DNA from 2 places in the Clostridium nitrophenolicum genome. Region 1 is predicted to be linked to the other one. Evidence: predicted binding sites of a transcription regulator. Region 1 holds the regulator's gene; the other holds the start of a gene.
What was found. Region 1 encodes LexA, which represses DNA repair genes until DNA is damaged. Its sites were predicted from a motif close to CNAACANNTGTTNG; they were not measured.

Region 1 (11,971 bases):
GTTTCTCTGTATCCAAAATTTAATTCTTTTTCAAGCTGTTCAAACATTCTGTTTCCTTTTACACAAAGTTCAGCTTTTAAAGTACCAGGCTCGTCTGAATATCCACCATGTACTATACCACTATTAGCTTTGGACGAACCGCAGCTCACATCCTCCTCTTTTTCAAGAATACAAATATCAAGATTGTACTTTGAAAGTTCTCTGGCAATGTTAGCACCTATTACTCCGGCACCAATTATTATTACATCATACATCGAAATCCCTCCATTCTTGTAATTAAGTTTTTACAAAATTATAGAGTCACACCTTTTAAATTTATATCACCATTAAATATTATGTATAAATAACGTAATATTGTTAGTTGATAATTTGTATTATTTAATAACATTATACTTATTATAACATATAATCTAAATATTTTGTAAATTATAATTACTAATATAGAGGTAAATAAAATATAGGTGAAATTAGAACTTTTATTTTAATATTTCTTCTCTTTCCTTTTTCTTAAGCCCTTTGAATACTAAATCGTAGGAAATATCAATAAGCATTTTTATAGTTTTATCATCTATTGAACCATTTATTTCAACAGTATTCCAATGTGTCTTATTCATATGATATCCAGGTTTTATTGCATTATATTCTCTTCTTAGGTCTTGAGACATAATAGGATCACATTTTAAATTTACCTTTAAATCTTTTTCATTAATATTGGTAAGTGCAAACATTTTACTGCCAACTTTAAGTACTAATGTTTCATCATCAAAAGGAAAGTCTTCATAAACTCCTTTCTTATTTAAACAATAATTTTTTAACTCCTGTAAATTCATTATCTATGTCACTCCTTTATTCTAATCCTTATTTAAAGAATATTTTACCACATATTTAACTGTTACTAATCCTCAAACTTCTACAATTATTAATAATAAACTAGAATCTTATAATTATTGCGAGCTATGCTAATCTCATGAATTAGTCTAACTAAAAGTAAAACTGACACCGTATAAAAAACGACGTCAGCTTTTACATCTTCAGCAATATTTATTACTTTTGGCTACCTTATTTGTAGATCTTTACTTCTTATTTTTTTAATGTTAACACAAGTGTTACTTAATTTAATTATAATCGTCTCTTCCTTTAAATCTGATAAATCCAGGAAATTCCTCAGAGGTTATTTCTTTAAGTTTATCCTCATCTTCTAGTAATTCACTTAAACCATCTATATCATCAATATATTCTATGTTATCATTCCAAACATCTTCGTCCTGTTTCTCTCCACTAAGCTCGTAATCATCTATGTACTCATCATACAACTCTTCCCTTTGCTCAAACTCCTCCTCAGCTTCTTTCATATCATGCTCAGATGTTGTTGGAGCAACAATTTCCTTATTATTTTCTAACTCAATCTTGGCTTCTTTTGAGTCTAAATCATCCTCAATAATTTCATCAATTTTTATAGCTTTCATATCGTACCCTTCCATCTCTAGGCACTTACCACAGTTATTACACTTTTTACTTGCATTCAAATCGCATTTTTCGCATTCTCCGCAATCAGTGCAGCTCTTTTTATTGCTAAATATACAAATTTCTCTTTTCATGGCTACTTCCTTTCTAAATGAACAATATGTAAAAATAGTCTACATACTATTATACATTATCTAATTAAAAATCCAAGCTTTAGATTTACAAATAATCTTGTATACATAAGTGTATAGGATTACAATTTCTAAGTTCAGTCTCTAAGTTAATTATTTCCAAAATTCACATTTATAATACAGAACATAAGTTTGATATTTAGTATTCTATATGATATAATTCAAGATAACTAAATTAAAGAGGTGCATTTTATGGCGGAACACAAAAGCAATAAACAACTTGAAATTTATGAATATATAAAAAATCAAATCAAAGAAAAAGGATATCCTCCATCAGTCAGAGAAATTGGTGCCGCTGTTGGATTAAAATCTACATCTACAGTTCACGGTCACCTTGAAAGACTTGAAAAGAAAGGTCTTATTAAAAGAGATGCTACTAAGCCAAGAACTATTGAAGTTATAGAAAACTCTGCGAATAGAAAAGAAATAATAAACATTCCCATAATAGGAACTATAACTGCTGGTTCTCCTATTTTAGCTATTGAAAATATAGAAGACATATTTCCACTTCCTATAGATTATGTAAAAAGCAACAAAGAGCTTTTTATGTTAAAGGTAAGTGGTGAAAGTATGATTGAAGCTGGTATACTGGATGGCGACTTGTCTATAATTGAAAAGGCAAACTCTGCGCAAAATGGCGACATAGTTGTTGCTCTAATAGAGAATGAAGCAACACTGAAAAGATTCTTTAAAGAAAAGGATCATATAAGGCTTCAGCCTGAGAACAAAAACATGGAACCTATTATTGTACCAGACTGTCAAGTTATTGGGAAGCTTGTTGGCATATATAGACAATATTAAACTATAAGAAAAATGCCAAGCACTTTTAAGATGACAATTGACATGGGACAGAGGACAATGTAGGTGAGTTTTCTTCCTTACGTCAGAAAACTAATATATTTTTAAGCCGATGTTTCACTAATGCGAAGCATCGGCTTATAATATAATTAAAGATTTTTCGCAGCGCAGCGAAGAGAAATACTCCTTCATTGTCCTCTATCCTCTAAAAAATCTTACTTAGTAAAATTCATATAGAACAAATTTCATACCTATAAGAAACTAATTAATAATTATCCTATAACCTTAGATAAAGCGATAAGTATTCCTATTTTAGCATGGTCGAAGGTAAGTCCACCTTGAAGATATGCTATATAAGGTTCTCTTATCGGAGCATCCGCCGAAAGCTCTATGGAAGAACCTTGTATAAATGCACCTGCAGCCATTATTACTTGGTCTGTATATCCTGGCATATCCCATGGTTCACATTGAACAAAGGAATCAATAGGAGAGCCAAGTTGTATACCCTTACAGAAATTTATAAGCTTTTCCTTATCATTAAATTTGATTGCTTGAATTATGTCACTTCTCTTATCCGTATATTTAGGAAGCACTTCAAAACCAGCAAGCTCCATTATTCTTGCACAGAAAAGAGCTCCTTTTACAGCTTCAATTGCAACCTGGGGTGCAAGAAATAAACCTTGATATAAAAGCCTCATAACTCCAAAAGTAGAACCACATTCTCCTCCAATACCAGGAACAGTCAATCTATATGAAGCTTGAGTAACATATTCCTCTTTTCCTGCTATGTATCCTCCTGTTGGCGCTATTCCTCCACCTATATTTTTGATTAGAGATCCAGCTACTAAGTCTGCTCCTACATCTGTAGGTTCTTGAGTATCTAAAAATTCTCCATAGCAGTTATCCACAAAGCATATTACCTCTGGTCTTATATTTTTAACAAAATCAATGATTTTTTTTATATCTGAGATTAATAAAGCCTTTCTCCAGCCATAACCGGTTGATCTCTGTATATGAACTAGCTTGATGCTTTTATCATTTTCAAGCTCAACCTTAATTTTATCGAAATTAAAACTGCCATCTGATGTTAAATCTACTTGCTTGTAATTTACACCGTACTCTCTTAATGAACCAATATTTTTTTTATCACTGATACCTATTACATTGTGTAGTGTATCATATGGAGTACCACAAATTGATATCATTGTGTCTCCAGGTCTTAGATTCCCAAATAGTGCTGCCCCCAATGCATGGGTTCCATTTACAAAATGAGGTCTTACTAAAGCGCTTTCACAATTAAAAACTCTTGCATAAACTTTATCTAAGGAGTCCCTTCCTATATCACCATACCCATAACCTGATGAATTAGTAAAATGTGAATCGCTTATTCTTTCAGCTTGAAGTGCGCTTAAAACCTTTAATTGGTTATATTCTCTTATTTCATCATAGATTGCAAACTGCTCTTTTATATCATCTATAGCTTGTTCATAAAGTTCAATTGTTCTATCACTTATACCATAAGTTTTGCTAAGTTGTTTTTTCGTTAGATCTATCATTTTAAATAAAAACCTCCTGAATTTTATCCTAACCTGTCATAGCACACGATGCCTTAAGCCTCATCATGTGCGAATAATACATTGTTTATATTAACATATAAAAAAAGAATAGGCAATTATAAGCCTATTCTTAAGTATCACTTTCTGAAACATTGTTATTAAATAAAACTGGCTTTGAAGGTGTAATAGTAGAAATTGCATGTTTATATACCATCATTTGTTTACCATCACAATCTAATATTACTGTAAAGCTATCAAAACCTTTTACATTGCCTTTAATTTGGAATCCATTTGTTAAATGTATTGTAACAAAGGTTCTATTCTTTCTTGCTCCATTTAAAAATATATCTTGTAGGTTGTTCGCTGTTTTACTCATATTCTTCACCCTCCACAACTTTTAATTATATTAATTCTATAAATATTATAAAATTCCTTTTATATTTTACGAATTCTTTGATGAAAGAAATTTCCCTGTTATATATTCCACTATTTCATTCTCATCATTAAATTCATCTTTATCTATCCATATAACTCTGTCATCTTTCCTGAACCATGTAAGCTGTCTTTTAGCATAGTTTCTACTTCCCTTTTTAATAAGATAAATTGCTTCATCAAGAGATATATTACCATCTAAGTAATGCAGTATTTCCTTATAGCCAATTCCCTTCATCGACTGCATATCTGCAGTACATCCCATGGCTTTTAGTTTCTTAACCTCATCTATAAGTCCATTTTCAATCATAATATCCACTCTTCTATTTATTCTGTCGTATAGTTTATCTCTATCCATATTTAGAACAAAGTAATAAACATTATATGGTATATCATAAATGTCATTTTCTAAATTAAACTGACTTATAGTTTTTCCTGTAAGTTTAAATACCTCCAAAGCTCTTATAACCCTCTTTAAGTCATTTGGAAATAATCTATTATAAGACTCTAAATCAACATCTTTTAGTAAATTGTGTACATATTCTTTTCCATTGATTTCAGCCATGCTTTGTAAGTACTCTCTATATTCTTCATCTACAGATGCCTCTGTAAAATCATAATTATAAATTAAAGAATTTATATAGAGGCCGGTTCCTCCAACTAGCATTGGAAGTCTTTCTCTTTCATCTATCTTATCAATTGCTTGCTTTGCCATTTTTTTAAATTCAGAGACGTTAAAACTTTCTTCAGGCTCTACGATATCTATAAGATAATGTGGTATCCCCTGCATTTCTTCTTTGGTAATTTTAGCTGAACCTATATCCATATGTTTATATATCTGCATAGAATCAGCTGATATTATTTCTCCATTAAGCTTCTTAGCTAATTTTATAGAGATATCTGTTTTTCCAACAGCTGTAGGGCCTGCAAGTATAAATAAGTCTTTCATAAAATCCCCCTTTATCACTGTATTCTCTTAAATCTCTTCTCTAATTCATTTAATGTAAATTTCATTATGGTCGGTCTTCCATGGGGGCAAGTAAAAGGATCTTCAATAAACCTTAAATCCTCAATAAGCGTTTTCATTTCTATATTTGACAAACTATCATTAGCTTTTACTGCAGATTTACATGCAAGTTTAGCTATGGAGTTATATTTAATTTCCCAGGTTTGCCCAGAACCCATATTTTTTAAATTATCTAGTATATCCATAAATAAATTTTTAATGTCTGGTTTACCTAATATAAGAGGTACTTCTCTTATACTTATGGTATTTTCTCCAAAGACTTCGATATTAAAACCAGATTTTTTAAATATATCACTATTTTCTAAATAATAATCGCAATCTTCTGGTGTAAGCTCAATAACCGCTGGAGTTATAAGAACCTGTGACATAACTTTATTTTCTTGTATGCTTCTTTTATATTTTTCAAACAGTATCTTTTCATGTGCTGCATGCTGATCTATTAAATATAAGTTGTCTAAAGCTTCTGCAAGAATGTATGTGCTTCGGAACTGCCCAATTATAGTAAGAGCTGGGAACTTTGCAACCTTTTCTTCCTTTGATTCTTCCCCTGTTCCTATATTCTCTTTCAGATTACTTTGCTCACTTAATCCTTCATTACTATTAATATCAAGTGACGTATTTTGCTTTGATACTTCACTTTCCTTTATACTATCAGCTGCATTATAACTTAATTCTTTTAAATCATTTTTTTGATTACTTAAAAAGTTATTTTCTAGATTGCACTCATAGTTTTTATTATTGCCATAATTTTCAACTTTATAATTACTTTCATTAAAAGTATTTAAGTCTATTGGCAATTGAATGGTGCTGATTTCTTTCTTTATATAATTTGATTCCTCATCCTTTTCTCTAATCTCATCGTCAAAAGGTATATCAAAAGAGCTTCTTAAGCTATTTCTTAAAGCTTCATGAACCGCATCAAAAGTTAACTTAAAAATCTCTCTATCATCCCTAAATTTTATTTCTGATTTTGTTGGATGAACATTTACGTCAATAAACTCTGGGAATATATCTAAAAAAACAACAAAAAAGGGGTATTTATTAACAGTCAAAAAGGATTTAAATGCATTTTCTACTGCTGCAGTAATAAGCTTACTCTTAATATATCTCTTGTTTACAAATATACTTTGATTATTTCTGCTTCCTCTACTTATCTCTGCATTACCAATAAATCCATGAATAGAGGATATATCCGAATGTTTCTCAAAAGCTATAACATTATCGCATATTGATTTACCATATACTGCTCTTATAGCATCTGTTAACTTGCCTGTTCCATATGTATTTAAAACCTTTTTCCCATTATTAAAAAGCTTAAAAGAAATATTAGAATTAGCCAATGCAAGCCTATTAAGTATATCTGATATATAAGCAGCTTCTCTGCTGGATGACTTAAGAAACTTCTTTCTTGCAGGAACATTAAAGAATAAATCTTTTATTTCTATATTTGTGCCTACATTACAACCTGCATCTTTAATATAATCTAAAACACCGCCATTTATGGAAATTTCCTTTCCATAATCATACTCTTCAGTTCGACTTTTTAAAACAGTATTTGAAACTGCAGCAATGCTGGCTAAAGCCTCTCCTCTAAAACCCATAGTATTTATAGAGTATATATCGTTGATGGAATTTATTTTGCTTGTTGCATGAGGCATAAAAGCCTTTTCTATGTCTTCTGGATGAATACCATGGCCGTCATCTAAGACCTTAATACTTTTTTGTCCTCCATCTTCTATTTCTACAGTTATATTTTTCGCTCCTGAATCTATACTGTTTTCAATTAATTCTTTTACAACAGAAGAAGGACGTTCCACCACTTCACCAGCCGCTATTTTATTAGAAGTTTCTATATCTAATATATTAATTCTCTTCAAATAATCACCTTCTAACTACGATTTAAGCTTCTATAATGTCTTTGTTCTTTTTATTATATCATAAAGCTTATTGAAACCTTCCATAGGTGTCATGTTTAATATATCAATAGAAGCTATTTCCTTAAGTATATTTTCTCTTTCTATATAAGAAAAATCAATTTGCTCTGAAGCATTCTTATCTAGAGCTACCTCTTTTAGAACTTCTAAATTTTTATTTTCTTTTACTGTCTCATTTTTATTGTTTGCCTTATTAGTCACATCCATCTTATCTTGAATATCACTCTTTGCTGTATCAGTAATTTCTTCTATATTTACATCACTTGATTTATCATTTTCTATTCTACTCAATATTTCCTTAGCTCTATCTATAACATCAATAGGAAGTCCTGCAAGCTTAGCTACTTCTATTCCATAAGATTGGTCTGCTCCCCCTCTTATGATCTTGTGTAAAAATACTATATCACTTCCGACCTCTTTAACAGATACTGAGTAGTTCTTAACGCCCTCTAGAAGCCCTTCAAGTTTAGTAAGTTCATGATAATGTGTAGCAAAAAGAGTTTTACATCTAAGTTTTTTGTTTTTGCAAATATATTCTATTACAGCCCATGCAATACTTAAACCATCATATGTACTAGTTCCTCTACCAACCTCATCAAGCAATATAAGACTTTTATTTGTAGCGTTTCTTAATATATTAGAAACCTCCCACATTTCTACCATAAAAGTACTTTTGCCTGCAGCTAAATCATCTGATGCTCCTATTCTAGTAAATATTTTATCACAAATAGATATCACAGCCTTTTTAGCAGGAACAAAGCTTCCTATCTGCGCCATAATTACCGTTAAAGCAACTTGCCTCATGTAGGTTGATTTTCCAGCCATATTAGGACCAGTTATTAGTAAAAGCTGTTCATCCGCCCTGTTAATATGAATATCATTGGATATGAAACTTCCTGATGATATCATCTTTTCTACAACTGGATGTCTTCCTTCCTCAATATATATCTCTTCGCTGTTGTTTATTTCTGGTTTGCAGAAATTGTTTTCTAATGCTATTATCGCTAAAGAACTTAAGCAGTCAAGTTCAGACACAATTCTTGCTGTTTGCTGCATTCTATCAACTTGAGCCTCTATCTTTTCCCTGATTTCAATAAATATGTCATACTCTAAATTTATGAGTTTTTCTTCCGCGCCTAATATTTTGTCTTCCATTTCTTTTAGTTCTGGAGTTATATACCTTTCAGCATTTGCTAAAGTCTGCTTTCTTATGTATCTACCCTCTGGAATTAAATTGAAATTGCTTTTTGTTATCTCGATATAATACCCAAATACTTTGTTGTATCCAACTTTAAGAGATTTAATTCCTGTTACTTCTCTTTCATTATTTTCTAAAGATGCTATCCATTCTTTTCCGTGTACTTTAGCCCTTCGTAATTCATCAACTTCTTCATTAAAGCCTTCTTTTATTATGTTTCCTTCTTTTACCGAAATAGATGGATTTTCCAGTATTGCTTCATCTAATATTTTATAAACATCCTCTAGCTCATCTAAGTTTTTATACATCTCTAAATGCAGTTTACTTGTGAAATTTGAAAGTATGTTCTTTATACCTGGTATTTTTTCAATAGATGATTTTAACGATATTAACTCCTTTGCATTAACACTCTTAGAAGATATTTTGCCAACTAATCTTTCAATATCGTATATCTCTTTTAATGCATCTTTTAAATCTTCATGTAAAGGCAGATTGTTTAAAAGCTCTTCTACTGCATCCAATCTGTTTTGTACCGCAGTTTTATCTACTAAAGGCTGCTCAATCCATCTTCTTAGTTGCCTTCCGCCCATTGCAGTATTAGTTCTATCCATTATCCAAAGCAGAGAACCTTTTTTGCTCTTTTCTCTTAAATTTTCAGTTAACTCAAGATTTCTTCTTGAATTTGAATCTATACTTAAATAATCTACAATACTGTAATATTGAAAGTTATTAATATGTGATAATGAAGTTTTCTGTGTCTCTATTACATATTTTAAAAGGGAACCGCAGCATCTTACTAAATCACTGCTGTATTCTTTTTCATTAAAGTTAGGAAATTGACCTTTTAATATATCCACTATATTAGATAGAAAAAATTCTTCTGGAAGCTTTGTAAAGGATGCGGTGCATCTTTCTTTAATTTCAGAACATATTTTTTCATCTAATCCTTCTTGTATTAATATTTCTTTAGGCATATATTTTGCTATTTCATCTAAAACAACAGAGATGTCTAGTGATGCATCTGTACAATTAAAATCTCCAGTAGAAATATCTGCAAAACTTAAAGCGAAAGAGTTTTTTTCATTATCTATGTATAAACTCATTATATAGTTATTCTTGTTGTCCTCTAAAAATGAGGAGTCGGTGTACGTCCCTGGAGTAATTACTTTTATAATCCCCCTTTTGACTATTCCTTTAGAAGCGGAAGGGTCCTCAAGCTGCTCACAAATGGCTATTTTATACCCCTTGTTTACTAATCTGCTTATATATGTATTAGCAGCATGAAATGGTATTCCGCACATAGGGGCTCTTTTTTCCAACCCACAATCTCTACCTGTAAGCACAAGTTCTAATTCTTTTGATGCTGTTTCCGCATCTTCAAAAAACATTTCATAAAAATCGCCTAATCTAAAAAATAATATACAATCTTTGCAGCCTTCTTTTACTTGTAAATACTGCTGCATCATTGGAGTTAAACCCACTTTGCTACCTCCCTCTATAATCTTTGATTTTCTTTAATATATTAGCTCCTTAATTAGCTTAATTCTTATAGATATCCAACTTTGATAATTGACTTAACTAAGGTATTCATAGGGGTACATCTGACATGAATACCGCCAATAAATCAAATACTTAGGTTGGATATCTATATTGGATTGCTAACTGACCATCTAGTACCCTTATAAAATAAAAAGCCCTTCATATTTAAGAGCTTTTTATCTATCAGCCGTCGCCTCTGGATAACTTATTCTAAGCTTTAGGTGGAGCAAAACATTCTCCCTAAAGTTTAGAATACTGATTATCTTATAGTACAAGATATTAAATCTGTTCTCCAACTAATGAAAATGAATTGGCTTTTGTTATCTTAACATTAACTAATTTTCCTATGCTGTCTTTTTCACCAGCAAAATTCACTAGTTTTCCTGTTCTTGTTCTTCCCATCAATTTTTCCTCATCATTTTTACTTAAACCTTCAACAAGCACTTCAACTGTTCTACCTTGATATTCCTTGTTCTTATTCGCAGATGATTCATTTATTACTTCAACCAGTCTATTAAATCTATCATGCTTAATATCATCAGGTATTTGGTCTTCCATCTCGTCTGCTGGAGTTCCTTTTCTTTTTGAATATATAAATGTAAAGGCTGAATCATACTGTACTCTTCTTGCAAGATCTAGAGTTTCTTCAAAATCTTCTTCTGTCTCACCAGGGAAACCTACAATAATATCAGTACTTATAGCTACATCCGGTATTGCCTTCTTTACTCTATCTATTAATTCCAAGTATTGTTCCTTTGTATAGCTTCTGTTCATCTTCTTTAATATTCTACTAGAACCTGATTGCACAGGAAGATGTATATATTCACATAGTTTATCACATTCAGCTATAGCATCTATTACATCTTGAGTTAAATCTTTAGGATGAGATGTCATAAACCTAACTCTTTCCAAACCTTCTATATTATTTATTCTTCTTAAAAGTTCAGCAAAAGTAAGTCTTGGTTCTAAATCCTTGCCATATGAATTTACATTTTGTCCTAGCAAAGTAATTTCTTTATATCCTGATGCAACTAATTCACTAATTTCTTTTTCTATATCTTCTGGTTTTCTGCTTCTCTCTCTACCTCTTACATAAGGTACTATACAATAAGTACAGAAATTGTTACATCCATACATTATTGTAACAAAAGCTTTAACATCACTTTCTCTGTCTACTGGAATTCCTTCTACAATTCCTTCCTCTTTATCCTGTATCTCTATTACTGATTTACCCTCTTGTTTCACTCTGTTTAGATATTCTGGAAATTTGTAAGCATTATGTGTTCCAAATATAATATCTACAAAGGGAAACTTCTTCAATATACTTTCTGCCATATCCTTTTGCTGCATCATACAACCACATACAGCTATTACTAGTTCTGGATTATTTTCCTTCAGTTTTTTCAATGCACCAAGATTTCCGTATACCTTAAGCTCTGCATTTTCTCTTACACAGCAGGTGTTAAATATTATTAAATCTGCATTATGCTTATTATTTGTTCTTCCATAACCTATTTTTTTAAGCATACCGGAAAGCTTTTCTGAGTCTTCCTCATTCATCTGGCAGCCCCAAGTTTCAAGATAAAAATGTTTTTTACCTTCTGTGCTTTTATTTATTTTAAAATTAATTCTCTTGTAATTATTCATTATTTTTCACCTCATAGTAACCTTAAATTTATATGCAATATACTATTAATATTGTACTATTTACATTACAATTAATATATTATACTGTATTTTATATAAAATTAAAAGAGAAAGAATTGTTTCTACAATTCATTGCTATATACTTATTCTTTGCAAGTATATATTAATAAATTTAAGAATTTACT
Region 2 (11,971 bases), 2.5 Mb from region 1:
TTAAAGATGGCAAAAAAGAAATAGAGATGAATGTATCAGAATAGAAATATTTATGGAGGTTTAATAATGATTTTTGATTATTCGTATGCTGATTATGCTTTTAAAAATGGAAGAGTAATAACAGTGAACGAAAGAGATGAAATTGTTGAAGCAGTGGCTGTAAAAGGCAATAAAATAGTATATGTAGGAGATAACGCAGGATTAGAAAAAATTATTGATAATAACACCAAGGTTATCGACCTTAAAGGGCGCGCTTTGACTCCAGGATTTATTGATACACATTACCATCCTATTTTAAACGGATTCTTTGGAAATACGGAAGATGCTGCAATTATAAATACTGGATATCCTAATTGTAAATCCATTAAGGATATTATCGAGTTAATTAAAAAAGCTGCTGCAAAGAGAAAGCCTGGCGAATGGATTTCTATGATGGGCTATGATCAAAATAGAGTTGAAGAAAAGAGACATATTACAATAGAAGAAATGGATGAAGCTGCTCCAAATAATCCTGTACAGTGCATAAGAATGTGCGGGCATATTTGTATGTATAACACACTTGCTCTTGCTCAAGCTGGAATATATACTCCTGAGGATGCAAAAAAATTTGCTAAGGATGAGGTTGTCGTTGAAAATGGTAAATTAACTGGTATGGTTAAAGATCATTCACATTTTTATCTTTGGAGTAAGGTTATTTATACTGAGGAGCAGCAGAAGGCTGCTGCTATGAAATCAAATAACTTGCTATTAAGGAATGGAATTACTTCTGTTCATGATGCCGGAGAGTGCGACAAGCCTTCCTATCATATAATGCAGAATCTTTGTAGAACTGGAGAATTTAAGGTTAGAGAATATATGATGCTTCATAGTATTTTTGGGAAACCTCTTTCTCTTGAGGATAATGAACATTTCCTTGCCCTTGGACTGCAGAGCGGAATAGGAGATGAACACTTTAAAATCGGTACTTGTAAATTTATGATAGATGGAGGAACAAGCGGGCCTTCCTGTGCAACAAGAGAACCTTACTGTCATGACCCTGATATGCCTGGTATACTTGGATGGCAAAGAGAGGAAGTAGCTGAATATATAAAAATAATTAATGACGCTGATTGTCAGGCATCAGCACATGCCGTTGGTGATTTGGCTATCGAATTTATGGTTGAAGGTTATGAAAAGGCCTTCAAAACAAATTCGAGACCTGAAGCTAGACATAGAATTGAACACTGTGCTATTGTAGACCAGGACCTTATCGATAGAATGGCTAAGTTAAACATTTGTCCTAGTACAAACCCTGGAATGATAGCTTGGAATGGAAGAAATTATACTAGGTTCTACGGTGACAGAATGAAATATTTTATAGCATTAAGAAGCATGATTGATGCAGGTGTTATGGTTTCAATTGGAAGTGATGCACCATCAGGACCTGTAGAATCAATGTCTATATTGGATGCTTGTGTAAACAGAATTGACAGAGTAATAAATGAGCCAGTAGATCAGACTCAGAAAATTACTATATTGGAAGCAATTAGACTGTATACTTACAATGGAGCTTACTCCAGCTATGAAGAAAAGATTAAAGGCAGCATTGAAGTTGGTAAATTAGCGGATATGGTTGTTATCTCTGAGGATATTATATCATACCCTCAGGATAAGATACTTGATATTAAAGTTGATATGACTATTATTGACGGAAAAATTGAGTATGAAAGAAAATAGATCTTAATTATAACAAGTGAATTAAATGGCAAATTAATACTTAATGCATAAAATAACATTATAATTAAAATTTTACATGGAGGATTTATATGTGCCAATGTCCTTACTTTAATATGTTAAGAAATTCTATGTATTATATTCCTTATATGCCAGTGCCATTTATGAGAGGTTATGAAGATAGTTTAAGAGAACTTTCCTATAAGAAAAGTTTTACTACTGAAGAAGCTTTATGGATTGCTAAACATCTTAATATAAAGTTTGATAAATTTGACCTAGAGCAGTTTAGAATTGGATTGAATGTTGAGTTAGAACACGGAAGGATAAATCCGTTTACTAATATTACTAACGATGACTTCATTTTGACTGGTAAAATTACGCTTGCTCATTTGAATGAATTCCCTGATTATTATAAAAGGCTTACAAAGATGGAAGAGGAAGCGGAAAAATATTGGGGATACGAAGATTAAAGAATCTAACCATATAACAGTTAGAAACCTCGTAAATTTTTGCGAGGTTTTTTATTTATCTAATTTAGAAGCAACTTATTGTATTTGTTAGGCAAAAGGTAATATTTAAAATGCTCAAATCATATAAATATATATGCATAAATATATTCTGCTATAGTAAATTAAGTTCTGCCATATAGAATGTTTCAGGAGGTGTGTATAGGCATATAATTTACTTTATCAATTCTTATGGAGGGAGTAATGTGAAAGAAAGTAAAGGCCAAAATATAGGATATGCACAGAGTTATAAAGAGCAGCTTACAGTAAGAAGTTTAATAATTGGAGCACTAGGGGCATTTATAATCACATTGAGTTCAATGTATGTAGCATTGAGAATGGGAGCACTTCCTTGGCCTACTATTTTTGTTGCAATTCTATCTATGGCAGTTTTAAAAGGATTAGGCAAGACAAACTTAAATGAAATAAATGTAGCAGCAACGACTATGTCAGCAGGTGGCCTTGTTGCAGGTGGCTTAGCTTTTACAATTCCAGGTATATGGATGATAAATAAGAATGCGGCAGTAAGTGTTGTATCTCTATTAATGGTAACCTTGTCTGGAACAATATTAGCATTGATATTTACACTTCTTATAAGAAAATACTTTATAGAAAAAGAACAACTTCCTTTTCCGATGGGAATAGCCGCTTCACAGACTTTAATTGCAGGAGATGAAGGCGGAAACAAAGCTAAAACCTTGTTTATAACCTTAGGTATTACTGCAATATTTACAGCCATAAGGGATTACTTCGGTAAAATACCAGCAGCTATAACATCAACTTCACTTGCTGCTAAAAATATATTTTTCGGAGTATGGGTATCTCCAATGGCGGTGGGTATAGGATATATAATTGGGCCGTTATACATGGGAACATGGTTTTTAGGAGCAATATTAAGTTATTTTGTTATAATACCAGTAGGTGTTGCCCAGGGAATATTCAAAGATGTAGCCGCTGCTACTGCATTTAAAGATAGCCTAGGGATAGGTTTTATTGTAGGAGCAGGTATAGGTGTTCTATTAAAAGGAATTCTTCCTAAGGCTAAAGAAATATTTGGACCAATGCTTAAAGGGAAGACTGGTGATAATAATATAAATCTAAAATGGGCTCCTATAGCTTTTGCTGTAATAGCATTTATGTTAACGGTATTTACTGAAATGAAGCTTGTTCCAAGTATTATAACTATATTTGGCGTATGGATTACTACATCTATGGCTGCAACTATAACAGGTCAGACTGGCATTAACCCTATGGAGATATTTGGGATATTGATATTATTATTGGTAAAAGCTATCGTAAATGTTGGGCCTATTGAAGCATTTTTAGTAGCTGGTGTTATTGCAGTAGCCTGTGGTCTTGCAGGAGATGCTCTTCAGGACTATAAAGCAGGATATATTTTAAAAACTGATCCAAAGGCACAGTTAATTGCCCAGACAGTAGGAGGTTCAGTTGGTGCTGTGGTGTCAGTTGCAGTTCTATTTGTTATGCATAGAGCTTATGGAAATATGGGACCAGGAACGGAATTAGTAGCACCTCAGGCTTATGCAGTTTCTACTATGGTTTCTGGATTACCAAATTTTAATGCATTTATTGCAAGTCTTATTATAGGAACAATACTATTTATGTTAGGAGTTCCTGTAATGACTGTTGGGATAGGAATATATTTACCTATGTTTATATCAACAGCTGCCTTCATAGGCGGATTGTTAAAGTTTATTGTACAAAAATTGAAACCGGAGGCAGATGACAATGGACTCCTTATATCATCGGGTCTTCTTGGAGGAGAAGGAATTACGGGGGTAGTCATAGCATTAATTAAAGTATTTACTTTAGGATAGCACTAAGCGTAAAATATTAGTTAACAGAGTTTGTGGTATTTACAATAGGAGGTAAAAATGCAAGAAATATTATTTAATCAAATAGAAGGAATAAAGATTGGAAATGCGCAAAACTTAAATGGTCCTACTGGATGTACTGTAGTAATATGTGAAGAAGGAGCTTCTGCCGGTGTAGATGTAAGGGGTGGATCACCAGGTACTAGAGAAACAGATTTACTTGATCCAGTAAATTTAGTAGATAAAATTCACGCTGTAGTTTTATCTGGAGGTAGTGCTTTTGGTCTGGATGCTGCCAGTGGTGCGATGCAGTATTTAGAAGAAAGAAATATAGGGTTTGATGTTAGTGTTACAAAGGTCCCTATAGTGTGTTCAGCAGTACTCTTTGATTTAGTTATAGGAGATTACAAAATAAGGCCAGACAAAAGCATGGGATATGAAGCCTGCGTAAATGCAGAGTTAAATCAGTGCAAGGAAGGAAACATAGGAGCTGGAACAGGAGCGACGGTAGGCAAGATACTTGGTCCTGAGTATTCAATGAAAGGTGGACTTGGATGTTATGCCCTTCAGGTTGGAGATCTTAAAGTAGGCGCAGTTATTGCGGTTAACTGTCTCGGAGATGTAATTGATCCAGCTACAGGGGAAATTATTGCAGGAGTTTTAGATAAAGATAAAAAGAACTTTGCAGGCACAGAGAAAATAATGATAAATAATTATAGCGAGAAGAAGAATTTATTTAGTGGAAACACTACTATAGGAGTAGTTGTAACAAACGCAAAGTTTTCAAAGTCAGAAATGAACAAAATAGCTTCTATGGCGCACAATGGTTATGGAAGATCTATGAGGCCAGCTCATTCAATATTTGACGGAGACACTATTTTCACTATGGCAACTGGAAAAGTAGAGGCAGATATAAACGTTGTAGGACTTCTGGCTGCAGAGGTTGTTGAGCAAGCTGTAGTAAGAGCAGTTAAAAATGCTGAAGGTATTTTTGGATATAAAGCTTATAAAGATATGATTTAAGTATTAATGAAAAGCAGGCTTATGCAGAGCGAAGTGAGCTATTGTGTGATGAATGAAATTATCATACAATAGCTTTTCTTTGTTATCCAAAAGTTATTATTTATGGTAGAATAAAAATAAATGAAGAGCAAATCTTATATATATGAATGTGTAAGGAGATGAGTTGTATGTCAGTTAATGATAATGAAATAAACTCAATGAATGAGATTATAAGCGACATTGAGTCTTCAATGAAAAAAGTGAGAAGTGGAGAGGTTATAAAAGGAAAGGTTATTTCAGTAACAGATAGTGAAGCTATAATAAATTTGGGCTATATGTCAGATGGAATATTACCTAGAAGTGAGATAAGCGAAGATTCAGAAATAAATCCTAAAGACGTCTTAAAGGAAAATGATGAAATTTATGTTTATGTATCAAATATGAATGATGGAGATGGAAATATTCTGCTATCGAAAAAAGCAGCAGATAAAATAAAGGTATGGGATGAACTTGAAGATTCTCTTAAAAATAATAACACTTTTGAGGTGACTGTTAAGGAAGTTGTTAAAGGTGGAGTTGTTACATATATAAAGGGAATAAGAGCCTTTATACCTGCTTCACAACTTTCAGTATCATATGTAAAGGATTTAAATGAGTTTATAGGAAAAACACTAAATGTAAAGGTAATTGAGCTTGATAGATCCAAAGAAAGAATAGTTTTATCAAGAAGAGAAGTGGAAAGTGTTGAATTAGAAGTTAAAAAGAAAGGTTTATGGAGCGAAATTAAACCTAGAGAAAAAAGAGCTGGTGTAGTAAGCAGATTAACTAAATTTGGGGCATTTGTTGACTTAGGAGGAGTAGATGGATTAATTCACCTTTCAGAGTTATCATGGAAAAGAGTTAAAAATCCTTCTGAGGTAGTTTCAATTGGAGATAAAGTTGAAGTATATGTTCTAGATGTAGATAAAGAGAATAATAGAATTTCCTTAGCATTAAAAGATGTAAGCGAAGACCCTTGGAATAATGTTCAGGATAAATATAAAGTTGGAAGTGTGGTAGATGGAACTGTATCTAAATTTTTAAACTTTGGTGCTTTTGTAGAGATAGAACCAGGATTAGAAGGGTTAGTGCATCTTTCAGAAATATCCGAGGAGCGTATTTTAAAGCCTTCAGACGTATTAAATATAGGCAATAAGGTTAGGGTGAAAATACTAGATATTGATCCAAAGGCAAAGAGAATGAGTTTAAGCATTAAGGACTCAGCTGAAAAGCCAAAAGAGGATTTTGAAAAATATGTTGATACACAGGAATCTGGAGTAAGCCTGGGAGAATTATTTGGAGATAAATTCAAAGATTTGAAATTTGATTAGTATATAGAGATAAAGTGCTGAAAGTCAGCTTATACGCCGGGATATGTTTCAAAGCTTCAGTACGTTAAAAACTTTTAGCCAGTCTAAAGCTTGTGTTTTAGACGACCTAAGAACCTTCGAGAAACTCGCTACGCTCAGACAACTCGAAGGTGCTAAGGTTGTCTTAAAACCCTTCACTAAGACTGACACAAAGTTTTTAAATCTATCTTCAGCTTTGGAAACATATCCCTTTGTATAAGCTGACTTTCTAGCTAGTTTCTCTATATATAATCATTAATATAATGGGTTACTTATAAGGATGGGTTTTTAATGCCCTTCTGTATAAGTAACCTTTTTATTTGGAATAATATTTACATGAGAACATACGTTTGGTATAATTATGTTATATGGTATGGAGGCGTGTATATGGACATATTGGAAAAATTAAGAATACTATCATCAGCTGCTAAATATGATGTATCCTGTTCTTCAAGTGGAAGTAACAGAAAGAATACTAAAGGTGGATTGGGGAATGGGTATGAAAGTGGCATATGTCATAGTTTTGCAGCAGATGGAAGGTGCATTTCTCTTTTAAAAGTCTTATTAACAAACCAGTGTAGCTTTGATTGTGTTTATTGCATTAACAGAGTATCTAATGATATAGAAAGAGCTTTCTTTACTCCAAAGGAAATAGCAGACCTAACCTTAAATTTTTACAGGAGAAACTACATAGAAGGATTATTTCTAAGCTCTGCAGTTTTTAAAAACGCCAACTATACAATGGAGTTGCTTATAGAAGTAGCAGATATTCTTAGAAATGAACATAGATTTAATGGATATATTCATTTAAAAGCTATACCAGGTGCCGATGAAGCACTAATAAAAAAGGCTGGTATGTTAGCAGATAGAATGAGTGTAAATATTGAACTTCCTTCGAGTAACAGTCTAAAGCTTTTAGCACCGCAAAAAAATAAGGAAAAAATACTTAAACCTATGTCTTTTATAGGAAGAGAAATTTCTATCTTACAGGAAGAGAGAAAGATCTATAAAAAAGCACCTAAGTTTATTCCAGCAGGGCAAAGCAGTCAATTAATAGTTGGAGCAACACCAGAGAGTGATTTGCAAATTATGAGATTATCTGAAAACTTATATAATCATTACAATCTTAAGAGAGTTTATTATTCAGCTTATGTTCCAGTTGTGAAAAGTGCAAAACTACCTGATATAAAGAGTCCTCCATTAATAAGAGAACACAGATTATATCAAGCAGATTGGCTTTTAAGATTTTATGGTTTTTCAGCAAAAGAGCTTCTAGATGATACTAATCCTAATTTTGATATAAAACTAGATCCCAAAACCGATTGGGCACTTAGGCACTTGGAGAACTTTCCTGTAGAAATAAATTTAGCACACTATAATACACTGCTTCGAGTGCCAGGCATAGGGGTAAGATCAGCTATGAGGATAGTAAAGATAAGAAAAGTACAATTTTTAAGTTTCGAAGATTTAAGAAAACTAGGTGTAGTTTTAAAAAGAGCGAAATATTTTATAACTTGCAGAGGAAAGTACTATGGAGAGACCTCTTTTAAGGAAGAGATAATACGGGAGAAAATTGAAGATAAAATAATAAGTAAGGAAAAGCTCAATTACAAACAGTTATCATTTTTTTCAGAAACCCCAGCATTATATAAACCACAAGATGCTTTAACTAGTTTTACAGGAGAAATTTAATATAAAGTATTGTTGGTGTTACGATGAAGCTTTTACTCACTTGAACTATCTAATAATGAACAAGGAGGACTTCGATGATTTGTTATATATATGATGGAAGCTTCGATGGCTTACTTACGGCAGTCTATGAATCTTATTATATGCAGGAAAAACCGGAACAGATTTTAAGAGAAGAGCATTTTTTACCAGACTTTTTTATAGAGCCAATATACATTAAGACAAGTAAAGAAAAAGCTGATAAAGTATATAATGCTATAAAAGACAAGGTCTCTTATGAAGTATTAAGATATGTTTTTTATGTTTTTTTGTCTGAATTAAAAGAGTCTAGCACTCTAATTTATAGATATTTAAAACTAGCATTTAAAATAGGAAAAGATATAAATTTGCATATGCATAATAGTATAGTTTTATCTGTACATAAAATAAGTCATAAAGTTACAAATGAGGCGCATAGAATGCTAGGATTTATAAGATTTAAGTTCCTAGCTAGTAATGTATATTACGCAGCTATGGAACCTGATCATAATATACTTCAGTTAATTATGCCTCATTTTTCTAAAAGATTTTCTTCTCAGAATTTTATTGTTCATGATAGGAAGAGAGAAATAGCTGCCTTATATAATAAAGAAAAATGGGTAATTGTTGATATGTTAAAAGTTGATGGTGAAAAATTATTTTTAAATAGTAATGATGAAGTTTATGAAAAATTGTGGAAACAGTATTTTAGCTCAATTACAATAGAAAACAGAAAAAATAGAAAACTTCAAAAAAGTTATATGCCAGAAAGATACTGGAAATTCCTAACTGAGATGCTTTAAGGTAATAATTAAGTGTACTATAATACATATAATTGTTACCCTTTAAATTTTGACAAAAAATAACCTGATTTTAATATGCAAACATAATATAGTATGGTAAAATATACATAAATATATGTTTGTATCGAGTTATTTTAAATTTTTTTGAAGTAAAATACATTTAGTTCAAAAAAATTTATTACGAAATTTAAAATTTTAAAGTATAATTAATAATTCAGGAGTTTTTACAGAAAATGGAACAAATAAAGGCTGGTGTTTATGTGGAATACAAATTTTCTGAGCTTGTGGATATAAATCATTTAAATAGCTTAATTGAAAGTTTTCGCTCAATAACTGGAATCGGCTATACCATAAAAGAAATTAGAAATGATGACTTTACAAGTATTACTAGTAGTAAAATATGCTGTGATTTTTATAAAGTAAATGAAATAACAAAAATGAGATGCAAAGAGTCTCAAGATGCTATAATTAAGGAACTTAATGAAGGAAAAGACTATGTGATTCATAAATGTAAGAATGGTTTAGTGCAAATAGTGGTTCCAATAATAATTAATAAAGTTCTTGTTGCCATTATTTATGCAAATCGGATGTTTTTTGAAGAGCCTAATATGGAGTATTTTAAAAATCAAGCATTGGAATTAGGTTTTAATGAAGATGAATACCTAAAGACAATTAAGGAGATTCCGGTAGTTTCAAAGAAAAAAATCAAACCAATTACAGACTTTATTTTAAGAATCAGTAAGTTACTGGCAGAAATGGGATGCAGACACTTAAATGAATTAGAAGCAAACAAGAAATTAAGCGAAAGTTATTTAGAGCTTTCAGGAGTTTATCAACAACTGAGAGCAGCGGAGCAACAGCTTAGAAATCAGTATGATGAATTAGAAAAAATGGCATATTATGATCCACTAACTGGTTTGCCAAATTGGCATTACATACAGAAAGAAATAACTAAATATTCCAACGAAAATGACTCGTCAAAACTAGCTATTATGTATATAGATTTAGATAACTTTAGAAATATAAATAATGGCTTTGGCCATCATTATGGTGATAAATTATTGCAGGAAATAGGGAGGTCGCTGCAGACGCTTCTAAAAAAGAACTGCATAGTTTCAAGGGCTAGTGGAGATGAGTTTTTGATTGTTCAATATGGTGTGAAAAATAGAAAAGAAGTTTTGAAAACAGTTGGTAAAATTTCCGGATTGCTCAATAGTACATGGCAATTAGATGAAAAAGAGTTTTTTGTATCAGCTAGTATAGGAATAGCAGTTTTTCCAGAGGATGGACAAGACTTTGATAAAATTTTAAGAAGTGCAGAGATAGCAGTTAATAAGGCTAAGGAGCTTGGTAAAAATTCTTATATGTTTTTTGAAAAGCCACTGTATGATGAAATATCAAGGAAAACAGAGATGGAAAAAGAACTGAGAACTGCTATAAAAAATGATGAGCTTATACTGCATTATCAGCCTCAGGTAGATATCAAAACGGGAAAGATAGTAAGTTTAGAAGCACTGTTAAGATGGAACAGTAAAAAGTTTGGATGGGTCTCTCCTTATGAGTTTATTAAACTAGCTGAAGAAACAGGATTGATTATTCCTATAGGACAATGGGTATTAAAAACAGCATGCTTACAAAATAAGGATTGGAAAAGCAAAGGGTACGATTATGAATTTATCTCAGTAAATGTTTCTGTTACACAGATACAAAATAGAAATTTTCTTGATAGTGTGAAGGAAATCCTAAGTGAAACAGGAACTAGACCAGAATGTTTAGAGCTGGAAATAACAGAAAGTGTCATGATGGAAACTATTGAATCTAATTTGAGAATACTTAATGAATTGAGAAACATGGGAATAAGAATTGCTCTTGATGATTTTGGAACAGGATATTCTTCCTTAAACTATCTAAAGAGTTTGCCTATTAATACATTAAAACTTGATAAAAGCTTTATAGATGGTTTATGCAAAAATTCTTATGAAGAACTTATTACATATGAGATAATAAAGCTTGCTCACAGAATGGATTTAGATGTTGCTGCAGAAGGTGTAGAGTTTGAAGATCAATTAAAATCTCTTATGGAGAAAGAATGTAATAGAATCCAAGGATATTATTTTAGTAAGCCTTTTCCACCAGTAGAAATAGAATCAGTATTAGAGAGAGGTTCATTTAATATTTATAGAATGTAATAAAATACTATAAACAGGATTCTTGGCTTCAGGTGGAGTTTTAAACTCCATCTGAAGCTTAGAAGCCGTTATCCAGAGTCGTAGACATCGGATAAAGATATAGGTGAAGGAAAATAGTGTCCTTCATCTATATTTTTTATAATTAGTTATATTTCAAAATCTTTATAACATCTTCCCTTTTCAAAAGAAGCTTGAATAAAGGGTAGCCGATACAAGTTACAACTACAAATTCTCCTAAAGCTACATATAGTGTAGATAACCAAAAGGGTTGGTTTAGGACAAAAAATAGCTCAGCTCCTACAATTAAACCATTCATAATGGTTGGCCAAAGTGTAGATATAAGTAAATTTTTAGTTTTACTGATCATATATACGCTTATAAGTGTCGCACTTGTACCTACTATTACATCAACTATACCTAATGGACTATAAAGGTTCGATATAGCACATCCTAATCCAAGACCTATGATATAAACTGGATCTATAAATGCAAGTAGAGTCATAACTTCAGAGAATCTAAATTGAATGGCCCCATAGCTTAAAGGAGCAATTGCTAATGTTGCAACAGTGTAAACAGCGGCAGTTATAGCTATTTTAACAAGTTTTTTTACTTTCACCACAGTTTCCTCCTTTCAGTCGGAACACGGGGTAATTAATCCCATTCGCTCCGCTCATAAATTACCCGCTAAAGTCCATTTAGGACTTTAACCTCCTATTTTCAAAATTAAGCCTCATACCATGTGGTATGAGGCAATGCTCAATTCTATAGTATATCATAACTAGACATAATAAATAAATGATTTTAGATTTATTTTTATTAAGAATTACA

Region 2: a site for LexA is predicted at 6,784-6,797, ahead of ACZ5N4_RS03685 (putative DNA modification/repair radical SAM protein). Genes of this name have one in related genera too.

The regions. Positions count from the first base shown of each region.
Region 1 covers NZ_AP042469.1:4,055,068-4,067,038, forward strand. Annotated here, with positions in the region: gene ACZ5N4_RS19140 (FAD-dependent oxidoreductase) at 1-254, opposite strand, end outside; gene ACZ5N4_RS19145 (MmcQ/YjbR family DNA-binding protein) at 477-830, opposite strand; gene ACZ5N4_RS19150 (hypothetical protein) at 1,116-1,598, opposite strand; gene lexA (transcriptional repressor LexA) at 1,848-2,456, shown strand; gene ACZ5N4_RS19160 (methionine gamma-lyase family protein) at 2,726-4,009, opposite strand; gene hfq (RNA chaperone Hfq) at 4,140-4,385, opposite strand; gene miaA (tRNA (adenosine(37)-N6)-dimethylallyltransferase MiaA) at 4,452-5,390, opposite strand; gene mutL (DNA mismatch repair endonuclease MutL) at 5,405-7,345, opposite strand; gene mutS (DNA mismatch repair protein MutS) at 7,376-10,081, opposite strand; gene miaB (tRNA (N6-isopentenyl adenosine(37)-C2)-methylthiotransferase MiaB) at 10,419-11,786, opposite strand.
Region 2 covers NZ_AP042469.1:806,108-818,078, forward strand. Annotated here, with positions in the region: gene ACZ5N4_RS03655 (sodium:solute symporter family protein) at 1-44, shown strand, start outside; gene ACZ5N4_RS03660 (amidohydrolase) at 67-1,716, shown strand; gene ACZ5N4_RS03665 (DUF5661 family protein) at 1,806-2,183, shown strand; gene ACZ5N4_RS03670 (OPT/YSL family transporter) at 2,426-4,057, shown strand; gene ACZ5N4_RS03675 (P1 family peptidase) at 4,115-5,077, shown strand; gene rpsA (30S ribosomal protein S1) at 5,245-6,426, shown strand; gene ACZ5N4_RS03685 (putative DNA modification/repair radical SAM protein) at 6,832-8,136, shown strand; gene ACZ5N4_RS03690 (TIGR03915 family putative DNA repair protein) at 8,211-8,954, shown strand; gene ACZ5N4_RS03695 (EAL domain-containing protein) at 9,188-11,143, shown strand; gene ACZ5N4_RS03700 (QueT transporter family protein) at 11,286-11,759, opposite strand; gene ACZ5N4_RS03705 (rhomboid family intramembrane serine protease) at 11,960-11,971, opposite strand, start outside.